Variovorax paradoxus: one gene and its partner. The protein of the gene in region 1 interacts with the protein of each later gene in a pairwise test. Links are inferred from orthologs where the notes say so. Each region holds a gene or a part of one and is shown on either strand. Other genes may lie near its edges.

Evidence for each region.
Region 2: the proteins of secD (region 1) and pheT interact in binary tests that used the Escherichia coli proteins (3 or more experiments, as listed by UniProt). The link is inferred for Variovorax paradoxus from one-to-one orthologs.

What each region holds. Positions count from the first base shown.
Region 1 is NZ_CP046622.1:5,375,053-5,386,246, reverse strand. What follows is about bases 3,067-5,989. They hold secD (protein translocase subunit SecD), read left to right. Parts: upstream 3,067-3,547; coding sequence 3,548-5,431; downstream 5,432-5,989. Other genes in these bases: secF (protein translocase subunit SecF), read left to right, coding at 5,450-5,989; yajC (preprotein translocase subunit YajC), read left to right, coding at 3,131-3,463. Outside these bases: GOQ09_RS25195 (indolepyruvate ferredoxin oxidoreductase family protein), read left to right, coding at 1-2,871; more of secF, read left to right, coding at 5,990-6,409; GOQ09_RS25175 (DUF1631 family protein), read left to right, coding at 6,548-8,935; GOQ09_RS25170 (DUF494 family protein), read right to left, coding at 8,940-9,458; DNA-processing protein DprA, read right to left, coding at 9,539-10,684; GOQ09_RS25160 (LysM peptidoglycan-binding domain-containing protein), read right to left, coding at 10,701-11,194. UniProt on the Escherichia coli protein: Part of the Sec protein translocase complex. Interacts with the SecYEG preprotein conducting channel. SecDF uses the proton motive force (PMF) to complete protein translocation after the ATP-dependent function of SecA.
Region 2 is NZ_CP046622.1:2,036,310-2,047,662, forward strand. Bases 1-3,082 are described here. They hold pheT (phenylalanine--tRNA ligase subunit beta), read left to right. Parts: upstream 1-361; coding sequence 362-2,803; downstream 2,804-3,082. Other genes in these bases: pheS (phenylalanine--tRNA ligase subunit alpha), read left to right, coding at 1-316; GOQ09_RS09530 (integration host factor subunit alpha), read left to right, coding at 2,809-3,082. Also shown: more of GOQ09_RS09530, read left to right, coding at 3,083-3,180; GOQ09_RS09535 (MerR family transcriptional regulator), read left to right, coding at 3,245-3,706; GOQ09_RS09545 (autotransporter outer membrane beta-barrel domain-containing protein), read left to right, coding at 3,816-4,199; GOQ09_RS09550 (MHYT domain-containing protein), read right to left, coding at 4,409-5,164; GOQ09_RS09555 (hypothetical protein), read left to right, coding at 5,673-5,873; GOQ09_RS09560 (VOC family protein), read right to left, coding at 5,999-6,478; GOQ09_RS09565 (PAS domain S-box protein), read left to right, coding at 6,698-9,718; GOQ09_RS09570 (MFS transporter), read right to left, coding at 9,754-10,998; nitric oxide reductase transcriptional regulator NorR, read right to left, coding at 11,114-11,353.

The DNA of each region.
Region 1 (11,194 bases):
CACATCCGCTGGCCCGACCACGCGCTCGAGCAGGAAGCGCGGCTCATGCACTACAAGTGGTATGCCGCGCTGGCGTACATCCGCGCCAACCGGCTCAACCACAACGTGATCGAGGGGCCGAACGACCGCTTCGGCATCATGGCCAGCGGCAAGGCATACAACGACACCCGCCAAGCGCTGATCGACCTCGGCCTGGACGACGCGACCTGCCGCCAGCTCGGCATCCGGCTGCACAAGGTGGGCGTGGTGTGGCCCCTGGAGGCGCAGCTGACGCGCGACTTTGCCACCGGCCTGCAGGAAATCCTGGTGGTCGAAGAAAAGCGCCAGGTCATCGAATACCAGCTGAAGGAAGAGCTCTACAACTGGCGCGCCGACGTGCGGCCCAACGTGCTCGGCAAGTTCAACGAGCTCGACGGTGATTTTTCCGGCGGCGAATGGGCCATGCCCAACCCCACCGCCAACACGCTGCTGCGCGCCAATGCCGACCTGAACCCCGCGCTCATTGCCAAGGCCATTGCCCAGCGCCTGCGCAAGCTGGGCATCCTGGAGCAGGCCGGCGCCGACATGCGTGCGCGCATCGACGCGCAAATGGCCATTCTCGAAGCCAAGGAGCGCTCGATGGAAGCGCTCAAGGTGGGCGGCGTGCAAGGCGCCGATCGCCAGCCGTGGTTCTGCTCGGGCTGCCCGCACAACACCAGCACGGTGGTGCCCGAGGGTTCGCGCGCGATGGGTGGCATTGGCTGCCACTTCATGGCCACCTGGATGGACCGCTCCACCATCGGCTTCACGCAGATGGGCGGCGAGGGCGTGCCGTGGGTGGGCCAGCAGCCTTTCACCACCGACCAGCACATCTTCGCGAACCTGGGCGACGGCACCTACTTCCACAGTGGCCTGCTCGCCATTCGCCAGAGCATTGCCGCGGGCGTGAACATCACCTACAAGATCCTCTACAACGACGCGGTGGCCATGACCGGCGGCCAGCAGGTCGGCGAGCGGCCCGAGGGCCACTCGGTGCTGCAGATTGCCGAAAGCCTGCATGCCGAAGGCGCGAAGAAGGTCGTCATCGTGACCGACGAGCCCGAGAAGTACGAGGGCGTGAACATCCCCGGCGACCACGTGGCAGTGAAGCACCGCGACTTGCTGGACGACATCCAGCGCGAGTTCCGCGAGATTGCCGGCACCACCGCCATCATCTACGACCAGACCTGCGCCACAGAGAAGCGCCGCCGCCGCAAGCGGGGCACGGCTGTCGACCCGGCCAAGCGCGTGGTCATCAACGACCTGGTCTGCGAAGGCTGCGGCGATTGCAGCGTGAAGAGCAACTGCCTGTCGGTCGAGCCGCTCGAAACCGAATTCGGCCGCAAGCGCACCATCAACCAGAGCAGCTGCAACAAGGACATGAGCTGCCTGAAGGGCTTCTGCCCGAGCTTCGTCACCGTCGAAGGCGGCCAGCTCAAGAAGAAGGCCAAGAACAAGGCCGATACGCCGCTCGAACTCGGCGCGCTGCCCGACCCGGCCGTGCCGGTGCTGGCCCGCGATCAGGTGTGGGGCATCGTGGTGGCCGGTGTCGGCGGCACGGGCGTCATCACCATCGGCCAGCTGCTGGGCATGGCGGCGCACATCGAGGGCAAGGGCATCGTCACGCAGGATGCGGCCGGCCTTGCACAAAAGGGCGGCGCCACGTGGAGCCATGCGCTCATCGGCGAATCGCAGGACGCGATCCGCACCACCCGCGTCGGCACCGCCGCGGCCGACCTCATTCTTGCGGCCGATCCGTTGGTGGCGGTGAATGCCGAAACCCTGGCGCGCATGCGCGAAGGGCGCACGCACGTGGCGCTCAACACGCACAGCACGCCCACCGCCGCCTTTGTGCGCAACGCCAACTGGGTCAATCCGCAAGACGATTGCGCGAACCAGATCGCACGCGTCGTGGGCACCGATGCGCTCGGCACCTTCGATGCGGACGCGGCCGCCACCACGCTGATGGGCGACAGCCTCTACGCCAACCCGATGCTGCTGGGCTTTGCCTGGCAAAAGGGCTGGATCCCGCTGGCGCTCGAGTCGCTGCTGCGCGCCATCGAACTCAACGCCGTGGCGGTCGAGAACAACAAGACCGCCTTTGCGTGGGGCCGCCAGGCGGCCGTCAACCCGGGCGCGCTTCAAAAGCGCGTTCGCCCCGGCCAGGTCATCGAGTTCAAGAAGCGTGAAACCGTCGAAAGCCTCGTGGCGCGCCGGGCTGAATTTCTGACGGGCTACCAGAACGCGGCGTATGCCGACGAATACCGGCAGTTCGTGGGCAAGGTGCAGCAGGCCGAATCGGCGCTGGGCAAGACCGCGCTGACCGAAACGGTCGCGCGGTACCTGTTCAAGCTCATGGCGTACAAGGACGAATACGAAGTGGCGCGCCTGCACACCGACCGCAGCTTCCTGGACCGGGTCGAGGGCATGTTCGAGGGCGAGATGGGCAAGGACTTCAAGCTCAACTACCACCTTGCGCCGCCCATCATCGCGAAGAAAAACTCCAAGGGCGAGCTGCAGAAGCAGCAATTTGGCGCGTGGATGCTCTCCGGCTTCAGGCTGCTGGCCCGGCTCAAGGGCCTGCGTGGCACGGCCCTGGACATCTTCGGCCGCACCGAAGAGCGCAAGACCGAGCGCGCGCTCATCGGCGAATACCGCGCGAGCATCGAAGAGGTGATTTCCGGCCTGCGCGCCGAGAACCACGCGCTGGCGCTGGAGATTGCCAGCCTGCCCGAGCAGATTCGCGGCTACGGCCACGTGAAGGAGCGCAACCTGGCTGCGGCCCGCACCCGCTGGAGTGAATTGCTCGCCAAGTGGCGCAACCCGCAATCGGCGCAGCGCGCGGCAGCCTGATTTTTTAGGGGGCAGCCGGCCTGTGGCTGCGCTTTGCTCCCGAAAAGATAGCGCCAGAGGCGCGCCACAAGCCCTGGAAAGCCCTGCCCGGCGCGCCGGATAAGCGCGCGGAGCAGGGCATTGCCACGAATACAATGCCCGCTGCTGTGCGCGGCCGATGCCGCTTCACGCTCTGACTCGCGGCCTTTTCCACGGGGCCGCGGAACCGCGGGCCCGTTCCGCGCTTCTGACATTCCTCTTCTCTCTGCTGGAGACTCTCTTGTTCATTTCCTCTGCTTTCGCCCAAACCGCGCCCGCTGCTTCCGGCGGTGGCGACATGTTGTCCTCGCTCGGGAGCATGCTGCCCCTCGTGCTGATGTTCGTGGTGCTGTATTTCGTGATGATCCGTCCGCAAATGAAGCGCCAGAAAGAAGCCCGCGCCATGATCGAGGCGCTCGCCAAGGGTGACGAGGTGGCAACGGCCGGCGGCGTGCTCGGCAAGATCACCTCGCTCGGCGACCAGTACCTCGGCCTCGAGATCGCCAATGGCGTGGAGATCAAGATCCAGCGCAGCGCTGTGGTCCAGGTCTTGCCCAAGGGCGCCGTCAAGTAAGCAATAAATGCGTGGCCCGGCCTTGCGCTTTGTGGAGCAAGGCCTCAAGTCACGCCGTGTTTCGTTTCTGAAAAGCGCTTTCTCATGAACCGTTATCCGGTCTGGAAGTACGCGATCATCGTGATCGTGCTGCTTGTGGGGTTGATCTATTCCCTGCCCAATTTCTTCGGCGAGGCGCCTGCCGTGCAGGTGTCCGCGGCCAAGTCAACCGTCAAGGTCGACGCCGCCACCCAGGGCCGGGTCGAGGAGGCGCTGAAAACAGCCGGGCTCACGCCCGACCTGCTCACGCTCGAAGGCGGCTCGCTGCGCGCGCGCTTCGGCACGCCCGACGAGCAGCTCAAGGCGCGCGACGTTCTGCAGCGCACGCTGGTGCCTGATCCGTCCGACCCGCCATACGTGGTGGCGTTGAACCTGGTTTCGCGGTCGCCGGCATGGCTCACGTCGCTGCACGCGTTCCCGATGTACCTGGGCCTCGACTTGCGCGGCGGCGTCGACTTCCTGCTGCAGGTCGACATGAAGGGCGCCATCGACAAGAAGGCCGAGTCGTTCGCGGGTGACCTGCGCACCACCTTCCGCGACAAGAGCATCCGAGGCACCTCGGTGAACCGCAACGGCCAGACCATCGAGGTTTCGTTCCGCGACGCGGCTGCGCTGCAAACGGCCAAGCAGCTCATCCAGGACCAGTTCCCGGACCTTGCGACCACCGAAGCGCAAGACGGCAACAACTGGCGGCTCACCGCCACCATCAAGCCCGAGGCCGCGCGCCGGCTCCAGGACGCGGCGCTCAAGCAGAACATCACCACCCTGCACAACCGTATCAACGAACTCGGCGTGGCCGAGCCGGTGATCCAGCAGCAGGGACTGGACCGCATCGTGGTGCAGTTGCCCGGCGTGCAGGACACCGCCAAGGCCAAGGACATCCTGGGCCGCACCGCCACGCTCGAAATGCGCCTGGTCGACGAAAGCGCCGAAGGCCGCGCGGCCGAACTGAGCGGAGGACCGGTGCCCTTCGGCTCCGAGAAATTCTTCGAGCGTAACGGCCGCCCGGTGATCGTGAAGAAGCAGGTGCTCGTCACCGGCGAAAGCCTCACCGACGCGCAGCCCGGCTTCGACCAGCAGAGCAACCAGCCTAAGGTCGACCTGACCATGGACGCCAAGGGCGGCCGGATCATGCGCGACGTGAGCCGCGAGAACTACAAGAAGCGCATGGCCATGCTGATCTTCGAAAAGGGCAAGGGCGAAGTGCTCACGGCCCCTTCGATCAACGGCGAGCTCGGCAACCGTTTCCAGATCTCGGGCTCGATGACCGTGTCCGAAGCGGCCGACCTCGCGCTGCTGCTGCGCGCCGGCTCGCTGGCCGCGCCGATGGAAATCATCCAGGAACGGACCATCGGCCCGAGCCTGGGCGCTGACAACATCGAAAAGGGCTTCAAGAGCGTGATGTATGGCTTCCTGGCCATCATGGTGTTCATGTGCGCCTACTACGCGCTGTTCGGCCTGTTCTCGTCGATTGCGCTGGCCGTCAACCTGATGCTGCTGGTGGCCATTCTCTCGATGCTGCAGGCCACGCTCACGCTGCCCGGCATTGCGGCCATGGCGCTGGCCATCGGCGTGGCCATCGACTCCAACGTGCTGATCAACGAGCGCGTGCGCGAGGAGCTGCGCAACGGCGCCTCGGCGCAGGCCGCCATCCATGCCGGCTACGACCGCGCCTGGGGCACGATTCTCGACTCCAACGTGACCACGCTGATCGCCGGCATTGCGTTGCTGGCCTTCGGCTCGGGCCCTGTCCGCGGCTTTGCGGTGGTGCACTGCATCGGCATCGTCACCTCGATGTTCTCCGCCGTGTTCTTCTCGCGCGGCCTCGTGAACTTCTGGTACGGCAACAAGAAAAAGCTCAAGTCGGTGTCGATCGGCACCGTGTGGCGGCCCAAGACCGACGGCACGGCCGTGGCTGACGGCAAGTAAAGGTCAAGGACAAGCGCCATGGAATTCTTCCGCATCCACAAGACCATCCCGTTCATGCGCCATGCACTGGTGCTGAACATCATTTCCTTTGCCACCTTCGCGCTGGCGGTGTTCTTCCTGCTGCACCGCGGGCTGCACCTGTCGGTGGAGTTCACGGGCGGCACCGTGATGGAGGTGGCCTACCAGCAGTCCGCCGACATCGGCAAGGTGCGCGAGGCGATCGGAAAGCTCGGCTATCCGGACGTGCAGGTGCAGAGCTACGGCACGTCGCGCGACGTGCAGATCCGCCTGCCGGCGCAAAAGGGCATGAGCTCCGACCAGCAAAGCGCGCAGGTCATGCAGGCGCTCAAGTCGGTCGACCCCTCGGCCACGCAGCGCGGCTTGGAAGTCGTCGGGCCGCAGGTGGGCGAGGAGCTCACCACCAACGGACTCAAAGCGCTCGGCATGGTGGTGGTCGGCATCATGATCTACCTGGCGGTGCGCTTCGAATGGAAGTTCGCCGTCGCCACCGTGCTGGCCAACCTGCACGACGTGGTCATCATCCTGGGGTTCTTCGCCTTCTTCCAGTGGGAGTTCTCGCTCGCGGTGCTGGCGGCGGTGCTTGCGGTGCTGGGGTATTCGGTGAACGAATCGGTCGTGATCTTCGACCGCGTGCGCGAGAATTTCCGCCGCTACCGCAAGATGAGCACGGTGGGGATCATCGACAACGCGATCACCTCGACCATCAGCCGCACCATCATCACGCACGGTTCGACGCAGCTGGTGGTGCTCTCGATGTTCTTCTTCGGCGGCCCGACGCTGCATTACTTTGCCTTGGCGTTGACCATCGGCATCTGCTTCGGCATCTACTCGTCGTGCTTCGTGGCGGCGGCTATCGCCATGTGGCTCGGCATCAAGCGCGAAGACCTGATCAAAGGCACACCGGTCAAGCGCGACGGCGATTCCGAGGACGACCCGAACGCCGGCGCCGTGGTCTGACGGCACTGAAACCGAAGGAAAGTGCCGCGGGAAGTCAGCAACTGCAAGGAAGCTGATGCACACTTGTGCAGTTGCTTTTCCCGATGCAAGCTCTCGGCTGTTGCCGAATAGAGCCTCACCGGCCTTTCTGATCTTTCAATGAGTATTGCGCGGTCCGCCTCTTCCTTGCAGCTCGCACGCGAGACGCGTGAGCGTTTCGTGCTGGCGACCGGGGGCGTCATCGTTCCCTTGGCGCAGGCCATCCGGGACCGCCTGACCAAGCAGGCCTCTGAAATTGGCAGTGCCCGCGCCATGCAGGAAAGCCGTGACGATTTCGTGGCATTCCAGGGGCAGGCCACGCAATGGGTTTCACTCGCCCAGACCAACTGGCGCAAGTCGGTCAACGCTCCGGGCGCGTCGACCGGCGCACCGTCCACAGGCGGGCTGCGGCTCGAACTGATCGGCGATGACGTGGTGGAAAGCAACATCCTGTCGTCGCGCCTGGCCCAGGCGATCCAGGAAAAGGCGAGTTTCGAACTCAGCGACCTGCGTCTGCGTATCCAGCACCTCGAAGGCACCACCGAGTTCGACGCCCATGACGTGCTCAGGCCCGAAACGCTGTCCAAGCTGCTGGTGGACCAGTGGCTGGCGGCCGGCTTGAGCCGCGCGCTCTGGGCCCGCGTGCAGGAAACCGTGCAGCATCAGCTGGTCGGCGTGGTCGTCAAGGCCTACGAGGACGCCAACGCGTTCCTGGTCTCCAAGGGCGTCATGCAGGAGATCGATCTCAAGAATTTTGTGCGCCGCACAGGCGCTTCCGGCGGCGGCCCGGCAACGGTTCCGGGGTCGCCGTATGCCGGCGGCGTCAGCGCCCAGGCTCCGGGCGCCGCTTCGCGCCATGGCTCGGATGCATCGCCGCAAACGCGGGGCTTGGCTCCGTCGGCGCCTCTCGCAACGACAGGCGGCTCGCCGCTGCTGCTCGCCCGCCAGCGAGCGCAGACGGCGTTGCTGAGCCTGAAGCGCTTCGTCGCCGCCCGTATCGGCGCGGCAGACATGCAGTCCACCATGTCTTCTGCGCCCCAGTCGGTTGCAGGAATGGACGGCCGCGCAGTGGCGGGGAGCGGCGTCAACGGCGGCGGCACCGCACCGGCCGTTTCGAATACCTTTGCGGCCGTGATCGCCGACGCCGAAGCCGCCTACCGGACGGCTGCCACGCAGTACATGCAGGAGCCCGGTAACGAGGCCACGATCATCCAGCAGGCCTCGGTCGACCTGCGGCGGCGCAGCGCCGAGATCAAGAAGCGCGCGCCCACCACTGCGGACAAGGCCACTGTCGAGATCGTTGCGCTCATGTTCCAGGCCATTCTCGCGGAGGAGCGCATTCCTTTCTCGGCGCGCGTGTGGTTTGCGCGGCTGCAGATGCCCGTGCTGCGCGTGGCCATTGCCGAGCCCGAGTTCTTCGGCACGCTGCAGCATCCGGCGCGCATGCTGATCGACCGCATGGGCTCCTGCGTGATGGGCTTCGATGCCGCCGCCATTTCGGGCAGCGCGCTCGAAGGCGAAATCCGCCGCGTGGTGCAGGTGATCGAGCAATACCCCGAAACCGGGCAGCGCGTCTTCAAGCTGGTGTTCGACGAATTCGTCGCGTTCCTGGGCCGCTATCTCACGCAAAGCGACACCACCCAGCGTGTCATGAGCGTGGCGCAGCAGGTCGAGCAGAAGGAAACGATGGCGATCCAGTACACCATCGAATTGCGCAAGATGCTCAACGACATGCCAGTGCGCGACGAGATACGCGAGTTTCTCTTCAAGGTCTGGGCCGAGGTGCTGGCCATCGCCGCACTGCGCTACGGCGCCCAGGGCGAGCAGACGGTCATGCTCAAGCGCGTTGCCTCCGAACTGGTGTGGGCCGCAAGCGCCAAGCCCAACCGCGCCGACCGCGCCCGCGTGATCCAGGACCTGCCGCAGCTGCTGCAGCGCCTGCGCCTGGGCATGAACCTGCTGGGCATCATCGACGAGCCCCAGGAAGCCCACATCAAGACCATCGGCGCGACCTTGTCGGATGCCTTCCTTTCAAAGACCGAGGCCATTCCCGCGGCCAAGATCGAAGCCATGGCCGAGCGCCTGGCGCACCTGGAAGACTTCGTGAGCGACGAAGGCGGCGCTTCCAACCTGCCGCTCGATGCCAACAGCATCGAACTGCTGCTCGGCGTGGACGCGGCCTCGATCGAGGTGGTGCCCGACACCCCCGGCGCCGTTGTGGCCGAAGACATGCTGGAGTGGGCGCACGAACTGCAGGTGGGCAACTGGTTCATGCTCGACCACAACGACCGCGTGAGCCAGGTTCAGTTCGTCTGGCGCAGCGACCGCAAGCAGCTGCACCTGTTCGCCTCGGCCGACGGCCGCAGCTTTCTCATCCAGGTCGGCCGGCTGGCCAACTACCTGCAAGCCGGCCTGCTGGTGCCGGCCGAGGAAGAAACCCTCACCGTGCGCGCCACGCGCGAGGCGCTCGCCAAGCTCGATGCCAACCCGGAGCGCCTGCTGAACTAGCCGGCTAGTGCGCGGTACGTCCTTCGCGGCTTTCGCAGAGTTCGTCGAGCACCAGCGCGTCGGGCTCGATGCCGGTGCTCCAGTGCACCATCAGCACGATGATCTTGAGTTCGTCCAGCGCCACCGGATCGCCCGGTGCGGCCATGGCGCGCTCGATGACGATTTCGCGCAAACCGCAAGACAGCACGTTCGACGACTCGAGAAAACGGATGAAGCCGAGGCAGTCGGCGCCCAGGTGCTCCTGCTCGGCCTGGGAATACACCCGCATTGCATTGCTCGACTGGGGCAGCGCGGCTTCGGGAGCACCCTGCAGCGTGACAGTGGCGACGGCGTCGTCATTGGCGCTTCGCTCGAGTTGCAAGCCTTGTGTTGCAAGGCTCAGGCCGTCGAGCCAGTGCAGCGCATCGCGGATCTCTTCTGCCTCGAAGCCGTGGGCGCTGAGCTTGCGGCCCAGTTGTCCGGGTTCGGGGCAGGCATCGCCGCGCCAATAGTTTTCGTAGACAAAAACGAGCACTTCGAACATGAGCCCAATATAGCCGAAGCTTGTTGCGGGCTCCCGGGCTTCATGTCACTTCTTCGTCCCTTTTTGGGGGGAGGAAAATACTAAGCCGCTGCCGTTCTCTGGAAGAGCCCACCGGGCAGGCGAGCCACGTGGCCGTCGAGCTCGAGTTCGAGCATCTTGGCCTGCAGCGCGGCCGCGCTCCAGCCGGTGCGTGCGCTCAGGGCGTCGAGGTTCACAGGGTCGAAGCCCAAGGCCTCGAGCAACGGGTTTTCCGCGGCTGACGAGGAAGCACCGGCATCGCCGAAGAGACCCGCATTCGCGTTGGCTGCGCGCAGGTCGGGCAGCTCTTCGAGGATGTCGTTCACCGACTCGACCAGCTTCGCGCCCTGGCGAATCAGCGCATGGCAGCCCCGCGATTGCGGCGAGTGGATCGACCCCGGAATGGCGAACACTTCCTTGCCCTGTTCCGAAGTGAGGCGGGCCGTGATCAGCGAGCCCGATTGAAGCGCCGCCTCGACCACCAGCGTGCCGCGCGCCAGGCCGGCAATGAGGCGGTTGCGCTTCGGAAAGTTTTGCGTGAGCGGGGGCGTGCCCAGCGGCAGTTCGCTCACGATCAGTCCCTGCTGCCTGATGCGGTGCGCGAGGTCGCGGTGCCGGGCCGGATAGACGCGGTCGAGGCCCGTTCCAACGATGGCTACGGTGGCGAGCCGGGGCACATCGCCGGCCGCGTCCAGCGCGCCCTGGTGCGCGGCGCCGTCCACACCGAGGGCCAGTCCAGATATCACCGGCAAGCCCGCGTCGCCCAGCGCCCGTGCAAAGGCCCGCGCATTGGCGGCGCCCTGCGGCGTCGGGTTGCGGCTGCCCACCACTGCAATGCTGTTGGTGAGCTGTGTCAGGTCGAAGTCCGCCGCGCCGAGCACGTAGAGCATCAACGGCGGGTCGACCATTTCGAGCAGCGAGGCGGGGTAGCCCGCATCGCCCAGCGTCACGATGCGGCGCGCGGTGCCATCGTCCTGGCTGGGTTGCAGCCACTGCCAGGTCAGATCGATCTGCGCCTGAAGGCCGTTGGGCGGCTGCTGCAATGCGTCGGCCTGCGCCTGGGACACCACCTGCCGGAGCGCCGCGGCAGGTTGCGCAAAAATGCCCTCGGGCAGCCCGAAGGCCGCCAGCAGCTTGCGTGCGGCGCCGTCGCCGATGCCCGGCGTCAGTGAAAGCCGCAGCCAGCCTGCGAGTTCTGCGCGTTCCAAACGAAGCGAAAAATCGTCAGGGATTGACCAGGAAGTCGCCGGCGCGCGGGGTGTCGGTGATTTCGAGCACCAGCGCGTACGACACCTTTTCGAACGGGCGGAACACCATCAGCAGGCCGATGCGTTCGTTCGGGAGCTTGATGGTTTCCTTGCGTTCGCCGGTGCGGTCGAGAATGGTTTCGCCGTTCTTCAGAATGGCCAGCACGTGGCCACTGTCGACGCCGTCGCGCGTGCCCTTGTTGATGGCCACCACCTGGTTCTGCGCCGCGAACTGCACCGCATTGCCGTAGACCGAAATGATGCGGCCTTCTACCTGTGTGGAAGGGGCGCGCGGCACGTAGCTCAGCAGCTGGCGCGGCGGCTCGGGCAGCAGGCGGTCGCCGGCGCGGATTTCCTCGCGCGCCGCGATGATGTCGATGCTGGCCGGCACCACCGTGATGACGTCCTTGTCCTTCTGGGTCTCGACCGTGGTCGATTCGCCGCGCTGGAGCTGGGCCTTGCCCAGGTACT
Region 2 (11,353 bases), 3.3 Mb from region 1 along the record:
GGACTTCTGCCGCACCTTCTTCGAGAGCGACGACCTTGTGCTGCGCTTTCGTCCGAGCTTCTTTCCGTTCACGGAGCCCAGCGCCGAAATCGACATCCAGTTTGCGAGCGGCCCGCTGGCCGGCCGCTGGCTCGAAGTCGCGGGTTCGGGCCAGGTGCATCCCAACGTGGTGCGCAACATGGGGCTCGACCCCGAGCGCTACATCGGCTTTGCCTTTGGCATGGGGCCCGACCGGCTCACGATGCTGCGCTACGGCGTGAACGATTTGCGGCTGTTCTTCGATGGCGACTTGCGTTTTCTCTCGCAGTTCCAATGACCTCCCCAGCTCAATACTAGAAAAACCGAATACGAGATCGAAGAGATGCAATTCCCGGAATCCTGGCTGCGCGAGTTCTGCAACCCGCCCCTCGGCAGCGCCGAACTGGCTGAAACGCTCACCATGGGCGGCTTCGAGGTCGAAGAGCGCCGCCCTGTCGCGCCGCCCTTCAGCCGTATCGTGGTCGGCGAAATCAAGGAAGCCGTGCAGCACCCCAATGCCGATCGCCTGCGCGTGTGCCAAGTGGACGCCGGGCAGGGCGCCTTGCTCAACATCGTGTGCGGCGCACCCAATGCGCGCGTCGGCATCAAGGTGCCCTGCGCGCTGGTCGGCGCCGAACTGCCGCCCGGTGAAGACGGCAAGCCCTTTCTCATCAAGCTCGGCAAGCTGCGCGGCGTCGAGAGCCAGGGCATGCTGTGCTCGGCGCGAGAGCTGAAGCTGAGCGAAGACCACGGCGGCCTGCTCGAGCTCGCTGCCGACGCGCCCGTCGGCGCCGACGTGCGCGACGTGCTCAAGCTCGACGACGCGCTGCTCACGCTCAAGCTCACGCCCAACCTGGCACACGGCCTGAGCGTGTACGGCATTGCGCGCGAGCTCGCGGCCCTCACCGGCGCGCCGCTCAAGACACCCGCCATTGCGCCCGTGGCCGCATCGTTTGCCGACGTGTTGCCGGTGAAGGTGGAGGCGCCCGAGCTCTGCGGCCGTTTTTCGGGCCGCATTGTGCGCGGCGTGAACACCAAGGTGGCCACGCCGGCCTGGATGGTCGAGCGTTTGGCGCGCTGCGGCCAGCGCAGCGTGACGCCGCTGGTCGACATTTCGAACTACGTCATGTTCGAGTACGGCCAGCCCAGCCACATCTTCGATCTCGACAAGATCCACGGTGGCCTCACGGTGCGCTGGGGCAAGGCGGGCGAGCAGCTCAAGCTGCTCAACGGCAACACGATCAGCGTCGACGACAAGGTTGGCGTGATTGCCGACAACGAGGCCGTCGAGTCGCTTGCCGGCATCATGGGCGGCGACGCAACCTCTGTGTCTGACGACACCCGCAACATCTATGTCGAGGCCGCCTTTTGGTGGCCCGAAGCCGTCCAGGGCCGCTCGCGCCGCTTCAACTTTTCCACCGACGCGGGGCATCGCTACGAGCGTGGTGTCGACCCGAGCCGCACGGTCGAGATCATCGAACGCATTACGCAGCTCGTCATTGAGATCTGCGGGGGCCAGGCCGGGGCCATGGACGACAAGATCCTGAATGTGCCCGAAGCAATGCCGGTCACGCTGCGCGTGGCGCGCGCCGCGCGCGTTATCGGCATGCCGCTTTCGCAGGCGCAATGCGCCGACGCGCTGCGCCGCCTTGGGTTTGCGCTCAGCGAAGGCGAGGGCACATTGACCGTCACCCCGCCGCCGCACCGCTTCGACCTGCTGATCGAAGAAGACCTGATCGAAGAGGTTGCGCGCCTGATTGGGTTCAACAACCTGCCGACCACCGCACCATTGGCGCCCATCACGGCGCGCGTGCGGCCTGAAGCCCGGCGCAGCCGCTTCGCGGTGCGCCGCAGCCTGGCGGCGCTCGGCTACCAGGAAACCATCAACTTCAGCTTTGTCGAGGCGCACTGGGAGCAAGATCTGGCAGGCAACGCCAATCCTGTGAAGCTGCTGAACCCCATCGCCAGCCAGATGAGCGTGATGCGCTCGTCCTTGATCGGCTCGCTGCTGCAGGTGCTCAAGTTCAACCTCGACCGCAAGGCGCCGCGCGTGCGCGTGTTCGAGCTGGGCCGCGTGTTCATGCGCGACGACAGCGTGGCCACCACCGACAGCACCGTGCGCGGCGTACACCAGCCGATGCGGGTGGCCGGCCTTGCCTGGGGCGACGCCGAGGAAGCGCGCTGGGACGGCAAGCCGCACCGGGTCGACTTCTACGACGCCAAGGGCGACGTCGAAGCCCTGCTCGCGCCGCTGGTACCGAGCTTCGAGGCGGCCGAGCATCCGGCCTTGCACCCCGGCCGCTCGGCGCGCGTGCTGATCGAAGGCAAGGCCATCGGCTTCGTCGGCGAACTGCATCCGCGCTGGCGCCAGAAGTGGGACTTTGCGCTGGCGCCGGTGGTTTTCGAGCTTGACCTCGATGCCGTTGCCGCGCGGCCCGTACCTGCCGCAAAGCCTGTACCCAAGCACCAGGCCGTCGAGCGCGACATCGCCGTGGTGGTGGCCGAGGCCGTCACGCACAATGCGTTGATGCAGACCATCCATTCGGCTGCGGCGGCCCAGGGGCTGCTGCGGGACGCCACGCTGTTCGACATTTATCGCCCGCAACCCCCGCGCGACGGTGCCGTGCCGGCATCGGGCGGCCTGGCGCAAGGGGAGAAGAGCATGGCGGTGCGCCTGAGCTTCCAGGACGACAGCGCCACGCTGACGGACGAGCAGGTGGAGCCGGCCGTGCGCGGCATCGTCGAACAATTGAGCGCCAAGCTCGGCGCACGCCTGAGGGGTTGATGAGAATGAACGCTGCGGAATTCACGCTCGAAGCCCTCGAAACGCCCGCACTCACGAAGGCGCACCTGGCCGACCTGCTGTTCGAGCAGATCGGCCTGAACAAGCGCGAATCCAAGGACATGGTCGAGGCGTTTTTCGACCTCATCGCCAACAGCCTGATCGAAGGCACGGACGTGAAGATTTCCGGCTTCGGCAACTTCCAGATCCGCGTGAAGGCGCCTCGGCCGGGCCGCAACCCGCGCACCGGCGAAGCCATTCCGATCGGCGAGCGTCGCGTAGCCACCTTCCACGCAAGCGCCAAGTTGAAGGAACAGATTCACGGAAGCATCGAGCAGAGCGGCACTTCCGAAGTCGAGTGGAGCCTGGGCGCCGAATAGTGCTTGGTGCTGCGCGGGTGCGTAGAGTAATCTCTAAGGTTTCCCGCGCACGGTCTTGATTTCAATGGAGAAAACGCTCCCGCCCATTCCCGTCAAACGCTACTTCACCATCGGTGAGGTCGGCGAACTCTGCGGCGTCAAGCCGCATGTGCTGCGTTACTGGGAGCAGGAGTTCACGCAACTGCGCCCCATGAAGCGGCGCGGCAACCGGCGCTACTACCAGCACCATGAGGTGCTCATGATCCGCCGCATCCGCGATCTGCTCTATGACCAGGGCTTCACCATCAGCGGTGCGCGCAACAAGCTCCAGGAACTGGTGCAGGGCGAGCGCGACCGCCGCAAGGCAGGCGTCGTGCCGCTCGAGGGCATGGAGGCCGTCGAAATCGATCAGGAAGAGTTCGATGCGGCCGTTCACGAGGACGATCCCGCATCCGAAAGTGCCGCCCGCACGATCGATCCGTCGCAATTGCTGCACCTGCGGCGCGAACTCTTTGAAATTCGTGAGCTGCTGACCGTCGGACGGTGATTTCAGCCGGCTATAATCGAGAGCTTCGGTGTGTGGCGCAGCCTGGTAGCGCACTTGCATGGGGTGCAAGGGGTCGAAGGTTCGAATCCTTTCACACCGACCATTTTTAATGCCAACGTCGTTTGGCAACAACGAAAAAGCCCTTAAGAGTCGACGCTTAAGGGCTTTTTCTTTTGCTTGGCGTTGTCCAACGTCATCCGTTAAGAGTGACGCCTTCCTGGAGCGCGGCGGGCTGGCCGCGCTGTACGTAGACGGCGGCAGCGTCGATACGACGTTCTCGACGCTGGGCGTGCGCTCCAGCACCCAGTTGGGCAGCACCACGCGCGTGCGCGGCATGCTCGGCTGGTGCCATGCCTTCGGCGACACGGCGCCCATCAGCACACATGCGTTCGCAGGCAGCATCCCGTTCACGCTCGCGGGCGTGCCGCTGGCCAGGAACGTGGCGGGCGTGGACATGCAGCTGCGGCCGAACCTGACGCTGGGCGCGTCCTAATCGGGGCAATTCGGCAGCGGGCTGAAGGACCACGGGTTCAAGGCGAGCCTGAACTGGGCGCTCTGAGGAGGCTGCGCGAGACCGGGTCCCTGCGGCAATGAAGGTCCGCCGCTTTGGAGTTGCTGAAACCGGTGCGCAAGAGCGGCGGTTGCGCACCTGGCCCCTTGCCGCAGGGGCCGCGGCGGCGAGCTTGGTGCACGGCAGAAACGTTACGGCTTTGCTGAAGCCGATTCAGCCGTGTGGCGTACGAACTGGTCGAGCGCCAGCACGAACAGCGCGGCCACGGTGAACATCACCACCCAGCCGGGCAACTGCAGCGCACTGACGACGGCCAAGCCGGAAGGAATGGCCTGGGGCGTCGCGGTGGTGCAGATGAAGTCTGCAGCCGCCATGCCCGTGTAGTGCATCGAGCAGACCGCGGCTCCCATCACACTCGCAGCCAGCCCGCGCATGATGACGGTGCGCGTGTTGAAAGCCAGCCACAGTGCCACGGTCGCGACAACGATGGCGATGAGAGTGGACAGGCCGATGATCGGGTACGACCATTCGATGAAGCCGCCAAAGCGCATGCCGAACATGCCCAGGTAGTGCATGACGACCACGCCCATGCCCAGCAGGAAACCGGCCACCATGAGGCGCACCAGGCTGCGAGGTGAGGCAGCCACGTAGGCAAGCGCCATTGCCGTGGCGACGACCGCAGCCACAAGCGAGATCAGCGTCTCGAACATGGAATACGACACGCCCACGCGAAGCTGCAGCGCGAGCATGCCGATGAAGTGCATGGCCCACACACCAATACCGCCCAAGGCGAGCCCTGCTGTCGCGGAGTGATAGAGGCTGATGCGGCCTCCCGGCCCGACGATGCGGCGGGCGGCGACGAGCGCGATCAGAGAGCCTGCGACTGAAATGAAGTACGACAGCACGACCAAAGGCACGCTGTACGAAGACGTGAGAAGTATTTCCATACGAGTTCCGTATTTGACAAATGAACAGGGCCTCGGCCGGTCGCTGCCCGGCACCGCGACACGGGAAGTGACGCGGCGAACAGGCAGGTAGACAAGTGCCGGGCGAGCGTCTTGAACGACCGCTGGGACAACGGGTGACGCCTACCGCTCGAAGCTCGAGATCGGGAATGTTTTCCGTTGGTTGGCAACACTCACCGATATGAATATTTTGCTTTCACTCTTTAACAAGTGAGCTGCGGGACCTGATCTCGACGTGCAAAGCGAGAGATATGTCACACCAGAGCTCAGGAGGCGAGCTACCGTGAGAAGTCCGCCACATGCGTTGTCTCGCAGCGCGTCTCCTAGGGCAGACCCGAGGGCAAGACGCGGCCACCGAGCACCGGACGCAGCGCAGCTGTTGCAGTGCCGCAAAACCCAGAAATTCGCCTTCGCTTGATACAAAATGCGTCACACCCGACGCCAGTGCAAGTACGATTCTCCTGTGAGAATCATCACACTGAGGTCATGAATGAACCACCTGCTAGGCAAAGATGCGGCTGTAGCGATGTTGCGGGAACTCCTGCATGAAGCGGAGTTCGGTTCGCTGAGCTGCATGGCGCTGCGCATCTTTCGCTCGGATGGCGTCGCGGAAGATTTCGTGGTGGGGGGAACGGCGCAACAACAGGCCGGAGTTTGGGCTGAGCTGCAGCCTGAGTTGGGCCAGCAATGAGGGAAGCTGCTCCCGCAAGATGGCTTGCTTCACGCCGCCCGCAATTGCCAGATAGATAAATAGATCAACGGGTTGGGCCGCACGCTCCAACCCGTTTTTCATTTTTGCCCCGGGCCGGTGGTGCGTCAGCCGCGCCGGGCCGCCTCGATCGCGGCGATGTCGATGTTTCTCATCTCCATCATGGCGTCGAACGCACGCTTGGCCGCCGCTGGGTCGGGATCGGTGATCGCGGCTGTCAGGGCGCGAGGGGTAATCTGCCACGACAGCCCCCACTTGTCCTTGCACCAGCCGCACGCGCTTTCCTGGCCGCCGTTTCCGACAATTGCGTTCCACAAGCGGTCCGTCTCGGCCTGGTCGTCGGTTGCAATCTGGAACGAGAAGGCTTCGTTGTGCTTGAAAGCGGGGCCGCCGTTCAGCCCGAGGCAGGGTATGCCGGCCACGCTGAACTCCACGGTCAGCACGCCGCCTTGCTTGCCCGCGGGATAGTCGCCTGGCGCGCGATGGATGGCGCGCACCTCACTGTCCGGAAAGGTCTTGGCGTAGAACTCGGCGGCGTCCAGCGCGGTGCCGTCGTACCAGAGGCAAATCGTGTTTTTGCTGACCATCTTGGTTCTCCTGGGTTGCGGGAAAGATCGATGCGACGACGGTCTTCGTCGCATCGGCGGTAGGCCCCGGACCATACGCAAGTACAGATCCGATTGCCAGCGGCGCAACTGCTGGCCGCTTTGAGGGGGCGCTGGATGGCTGCTGGCGTAGCCAGGAAAAGGCCGTTGCTATCATCGAAAAATGCGGCCCATAACAACCGTCCTCGCGAAGGAAACCATGTGCGGCTCAAGCTGAGAACCAAGACGGCGCTGCTGGTCACCTCGCTGGTGCTCGCCCTTGTCGGCGCAACGGAGTGGTGGCAGTACCGCAACCTGTCCAGCGAATATCTCAACCTGATGCGCGACCAGCAACAGGCCCTGACCGACAGCGCCGCCGCCGATCTCGAATACAAGCTGGGCGTTCACCTCGCCGCCCTGGAGCGCGCGGCCCGGGAGCTCGGCGCGCGCGGCTTCGAGGACGCGGAAGCGCGGCAGCGCTTCCTCAAGGACCGGGACTTGCTGGCGCTGTTCGACAACGCCGCGCTGGCCAGCCCGGTCGGCGCCATCGTCGCCATCAACCCGCCGGCGGACCAGCCTCCGAACATTGCCGATCGCGATTACTTCCGGCAAGTGCGCGACCTGAGGCAGCCCACTATCTCGGCACCCCTGCTCACCAAGGGCAGCAACCAGCCAGCCGTGGTCATGGCCGTCCCGGTCGAAGCACCGGACGGCCGGCTCATGGGCGTGCTGGGCGCGGCGTTGAACCTGCAGCGTGCCAACGTGCTCGGCGACATGAGCCGAGCCACCATCGGCCGCGGCGGCTACTACGTGATCGTCACGCGCGATGCGTCGCCGCGGGTCGTCATGCACCACGATTCGACCCTGCTGCTCAAGCCTGCGAGCGCCATGGCCGTTGCATCCGCCGACGGCACCCGGAACGACCTGGCAACGCGCGCCATCGTGCGCAGCGCCGACTGGGACCTGCGCCTCGTCGTGCCGGCGGACATTGCCTACGCACCGCTGCAGCAGGCGAAACGAAGCCTGCTGCTGCAGTTGCTGTGGCTGGGCCTGGGCTGCGCATTTCTCGTGTGGATGGCTACGTCCTGGGCAATGCGGCCACTCGATGCGCTGACCAATGCGATCCGTACCTTGCGGCAATCGCCGGACAGCCAGGTCAAGCTCGATGTCGTCGCCACCGACGAGCGCGGTGAGCTGGCCCGCGAGTTCGACGCCCTCATGGCCGAATTGCGCGAGCAGCGGCTCGAGGTGGCGGCGGTCACCGATGCGTCGCCCGTGGGATTGTTCCGCTCCGATACCGAAGGGCGCGCGACCTACGTGAACGACGAGTACCTTGCGATCCACGGCCTGGAGCGGAAGGACGCCGCGCGGGGTTGGCTCTCGCTGGTGCGCGAAGACATCCGGGAGAAGGTTCTCAAGGAATGGATCCGCTTCGTAAACGCACCCGAACCGTTCAGCGCGACGCGCCGCCTCCACCGCAAGGACGGAACCCGGGTGCTCGTGACATTGAAGAGCCGCCCAGTGATTGTCGAAGGCCGCGTTCTCGGCCATGTCGGAACGGTGACGGACATCACCGAGCGCACGCGTGCCGAGCAGGCGCTTCGCACGCTCACCGCCGTCTTCGACATGACGACCGACTACATCGTGCAGATGGATGCGGCGGGGCGGCTCGTCTATATGAACCCGGCCGCGCGCCGCCGCACCGGCCTTCGTCTGGATGCGCCCATCGAACAGCTGAGCGTCAACGACTTCAATCCACCCAAGACGATCGAAAGGTTCAGGTCGGAAGTGGTGCCTGTTGCCGTCGGCGAAGGCATCTGGGTGGGCGAGTCGATGGTGTGGGACGCGCAGCGCCAGGAGTTTCCTGTCAGCCACATGGTGATTGCGCACCGCGACAAGCACGGCAAGGTGGAGTACTTCTCGGGGCTGATGCGCGACATCTCGGCGGCCAAGGCAGCGGAGCAAGCGCTGCGCGAGAGCGAACACCGCCTGCGCATGGTGACGGACCACCTGCCTGCGCTGATCTCCTATCTCGATTGGGATCTGCGCTTCCGGTTCGTCAACAAGGCCTACCAGGACTGGTTCGGTGTCGAGCCTGAACAGCTGATCGGCCGGAGCATGCGCGAGTTCTACGGCGACGAAGCCTGGGCCCAGATGGAGCCACATCTGCGCGCTGCGCTGGCGGGGCGCCAGGTGACCTACGAGCGGAGGGTGGAGGGCCCCGGCGGGCGCCGCGACATTCAGGCCACGCTGGTTCCGGAGCGCAACGAACAGGGCCGGGTGATGGGCCTCTACACCCTGGACAGCGACATCACTGCGCATCACGAGGCGGAAGAAGCCCTCCAGGAAAGCGAGGCCCGCCTGCGCACCGTGGCCGACGCGCTGCCGATGCGCGTCGCCTACATCGACGCGGACGAGCGCTACCGGTTCAACAACCTGGCCTACGAGCGCGAATTCGGGCTCTCGCGGGACCAGATCCAGGGGCACACCGTGCAAGAGCTCCTGGGCGGACCGGCGTACGAATCGGTGAAGCCGCACATACGTGCCGCGCTGGCGGGGGAGGTCGTCACCTTCCAGAGCGAAGACACGCAGAGCGACAGCTACAACTGCTACGAGGCCCAGTACATTCCGCAGCCGGCGGCCAACGCCGACACCATCGTCGGCTTTCATGCCGTCATCACCGACATCACGCGCCAGAAGCTCGAGGAGAAGCGCCTGGTCAACCTGGCGCAGATCGATCCGCTCACCGGCCTTGCCAATCGCGCGGGCTTCGAAGCGCGCCTGGGCGAGGCCATGGACCGCAGCCGCAGCGCCGGTGCGCTGATGGCGCTCATGTACCTGGACATCGACGGTTTCAAGCAGATCAATGACCAGTTCGGCCATCAGGCGGGCGACGAGTTGCTGAAGGGTTTCTCCGGCAGGCTGTCGCAGGGCCTGCGTTCCAGCGACGTTCGCGCGCGCCTGGGCGGCGACGAGTTCACGGTGATCATGGAAGGCCTGCCGAATGCGGACATTGCGCTTTCCACTGCCGCGAAGCTTGTCGTGGCCATGCAGGCGCCGTTCGCCCTGGAGCAGCAGCTGACGATCAGCATCACCGCCAGCATCGGCCTGGCGTTCTACCAGGGCGGCAGCGCAACTGCCGCCACGCTGGTCAGGCGCGCGGACGAGATGCTTTACCAGGCCAAGAGGTCGGGCCGCAATAACGTGCAGGCGGCGCCCTTGCCGGTCGAAAACAGCGCATAGCTCCATGTCGGGCGCCGACGGGTCTTGACTTGCCCTTAGCCCGCCGGCTGCAGCCGGGGCTGCCTGCCAGCGTGGTCCGTTCGGGGGAACGTGAGTGCGATCAGCACCGCGCCGAGTCCCACGGCCATCGAGCCGATGTACATCCAGGCGTAGCTGCCGTAGCGGTCGAACAGCCAGCCGCCCAGCACCGGGCCAAGCGCCATGCCCAGGCTGGACAGCATCGACGCCGCGCCCAGCACGGTGCCCAGGATGCGGGCGCCGAAGTAGTCGCGCGCCAGCACCGCATAGAGCGGCATCACGCCGCCATAGGCGAGGCCAAAAACAATGGCCACGGCATAGAAGCCGCCGAGCTGGTTGACCAGCAGGTAGCTGGCGGCGGCAAATGCCTGGATCAGCAGCCCGGCGACGAGCACCCGCTTGGCGCCCAACCGGTCCGCCAGCACACCGAAGAGCAGGCGCCCGCCCAGGCCGGCCGCGCCTTCCATGCTGTAGATGGTGACGGCAGCGAAGGTCGGAAGCCCGCAGCCTATCGCATAGCTGACCGTGTGGAAGATCGGTCCCGAATGCGCCGCACAGCAGGCAAAGAACGTGATCCCGAGCACGAGGAATGCGCGAGAGCGAAGCGCCTGCCCAACCTTCATCTCCGGTGCTGGTGCTGCGCCTCCCGCAGGGGCAGCGGAAGCGGCTGCAGGGGCCGCACGAATGAGCCAGATCGCAGGCAGCAGCACGACCCACGCGCCAATGCCGATGATCAGCTGGGCCATGCGCCAGTCGTAGTGCGTCACCAGCCAGGCGGCCAGCGGAGAGATGGTCATCGGCGCAACACCCATGCCGGCCGAGACGAGCGACACCGCCAGGCTGCGATGCCTGTCGAACCACGATGCGGTGGTTGCAATCACCGGCGCGAAGAAGCTGCCGGCGGCAATGCCCATCAGCACCCCGTAGAAAAGCTGAAACTGGAGCAAGGTCGACGCGCGGCTCGCCAGCACCGTCGAGAGTCCGAGCAGCACCGTGCCCGCCAGTACCACCACGCGTGGGCCGTAGCGGTCGCTCAGCGCGCCCCAGCCGAAGCCGGCCACGCCCATGCTCAGGAAGGCCAGCGTCATGGCGCTTGAAATGCCTGCCCGCGACCAGCCCGTGGCCGCGCTCATCGGCTCCAGGAAGACCGCCAGCGAGAACAGCACGCCAATGGCCACGCAAGTCATCAGCGCGCCGGCGGCAACAATGGACCAATTCGAATCGAGCGCGTCGGCCGGGCGCGCGGAGGCACGGATGTTCATCGTCTTGCTCCGGAAGAAATATTGATAAAGTGAACCAATTGGTTGACTATAACGACATTTCTTTCTTTGCGCACGCTCCTGGCGCCGGCGCAATGCAGCGGTGACCTGCCCGTTACTAGTCAGCGGACGCGGGCCGCATGCCGAGCTTGCGCAGCGTCCGGTGGAAGTTGCTGCGGTCGACGCCGGCCTCGCGCGCGGCATTGGCCACATGTCCGTTATGCCGCGCCAGCGCGTCGGCAAGCCATGCGCGCTGGAAAGCGGCCGTTGCTGCGCGCAGCGTGCCGCCGGGGGCGAGAGTAAAGGTGGCGTGGCCGCCGTCCGCCGGTGCCTGGGCCTGGGTGAGCGGCGTCTGTGC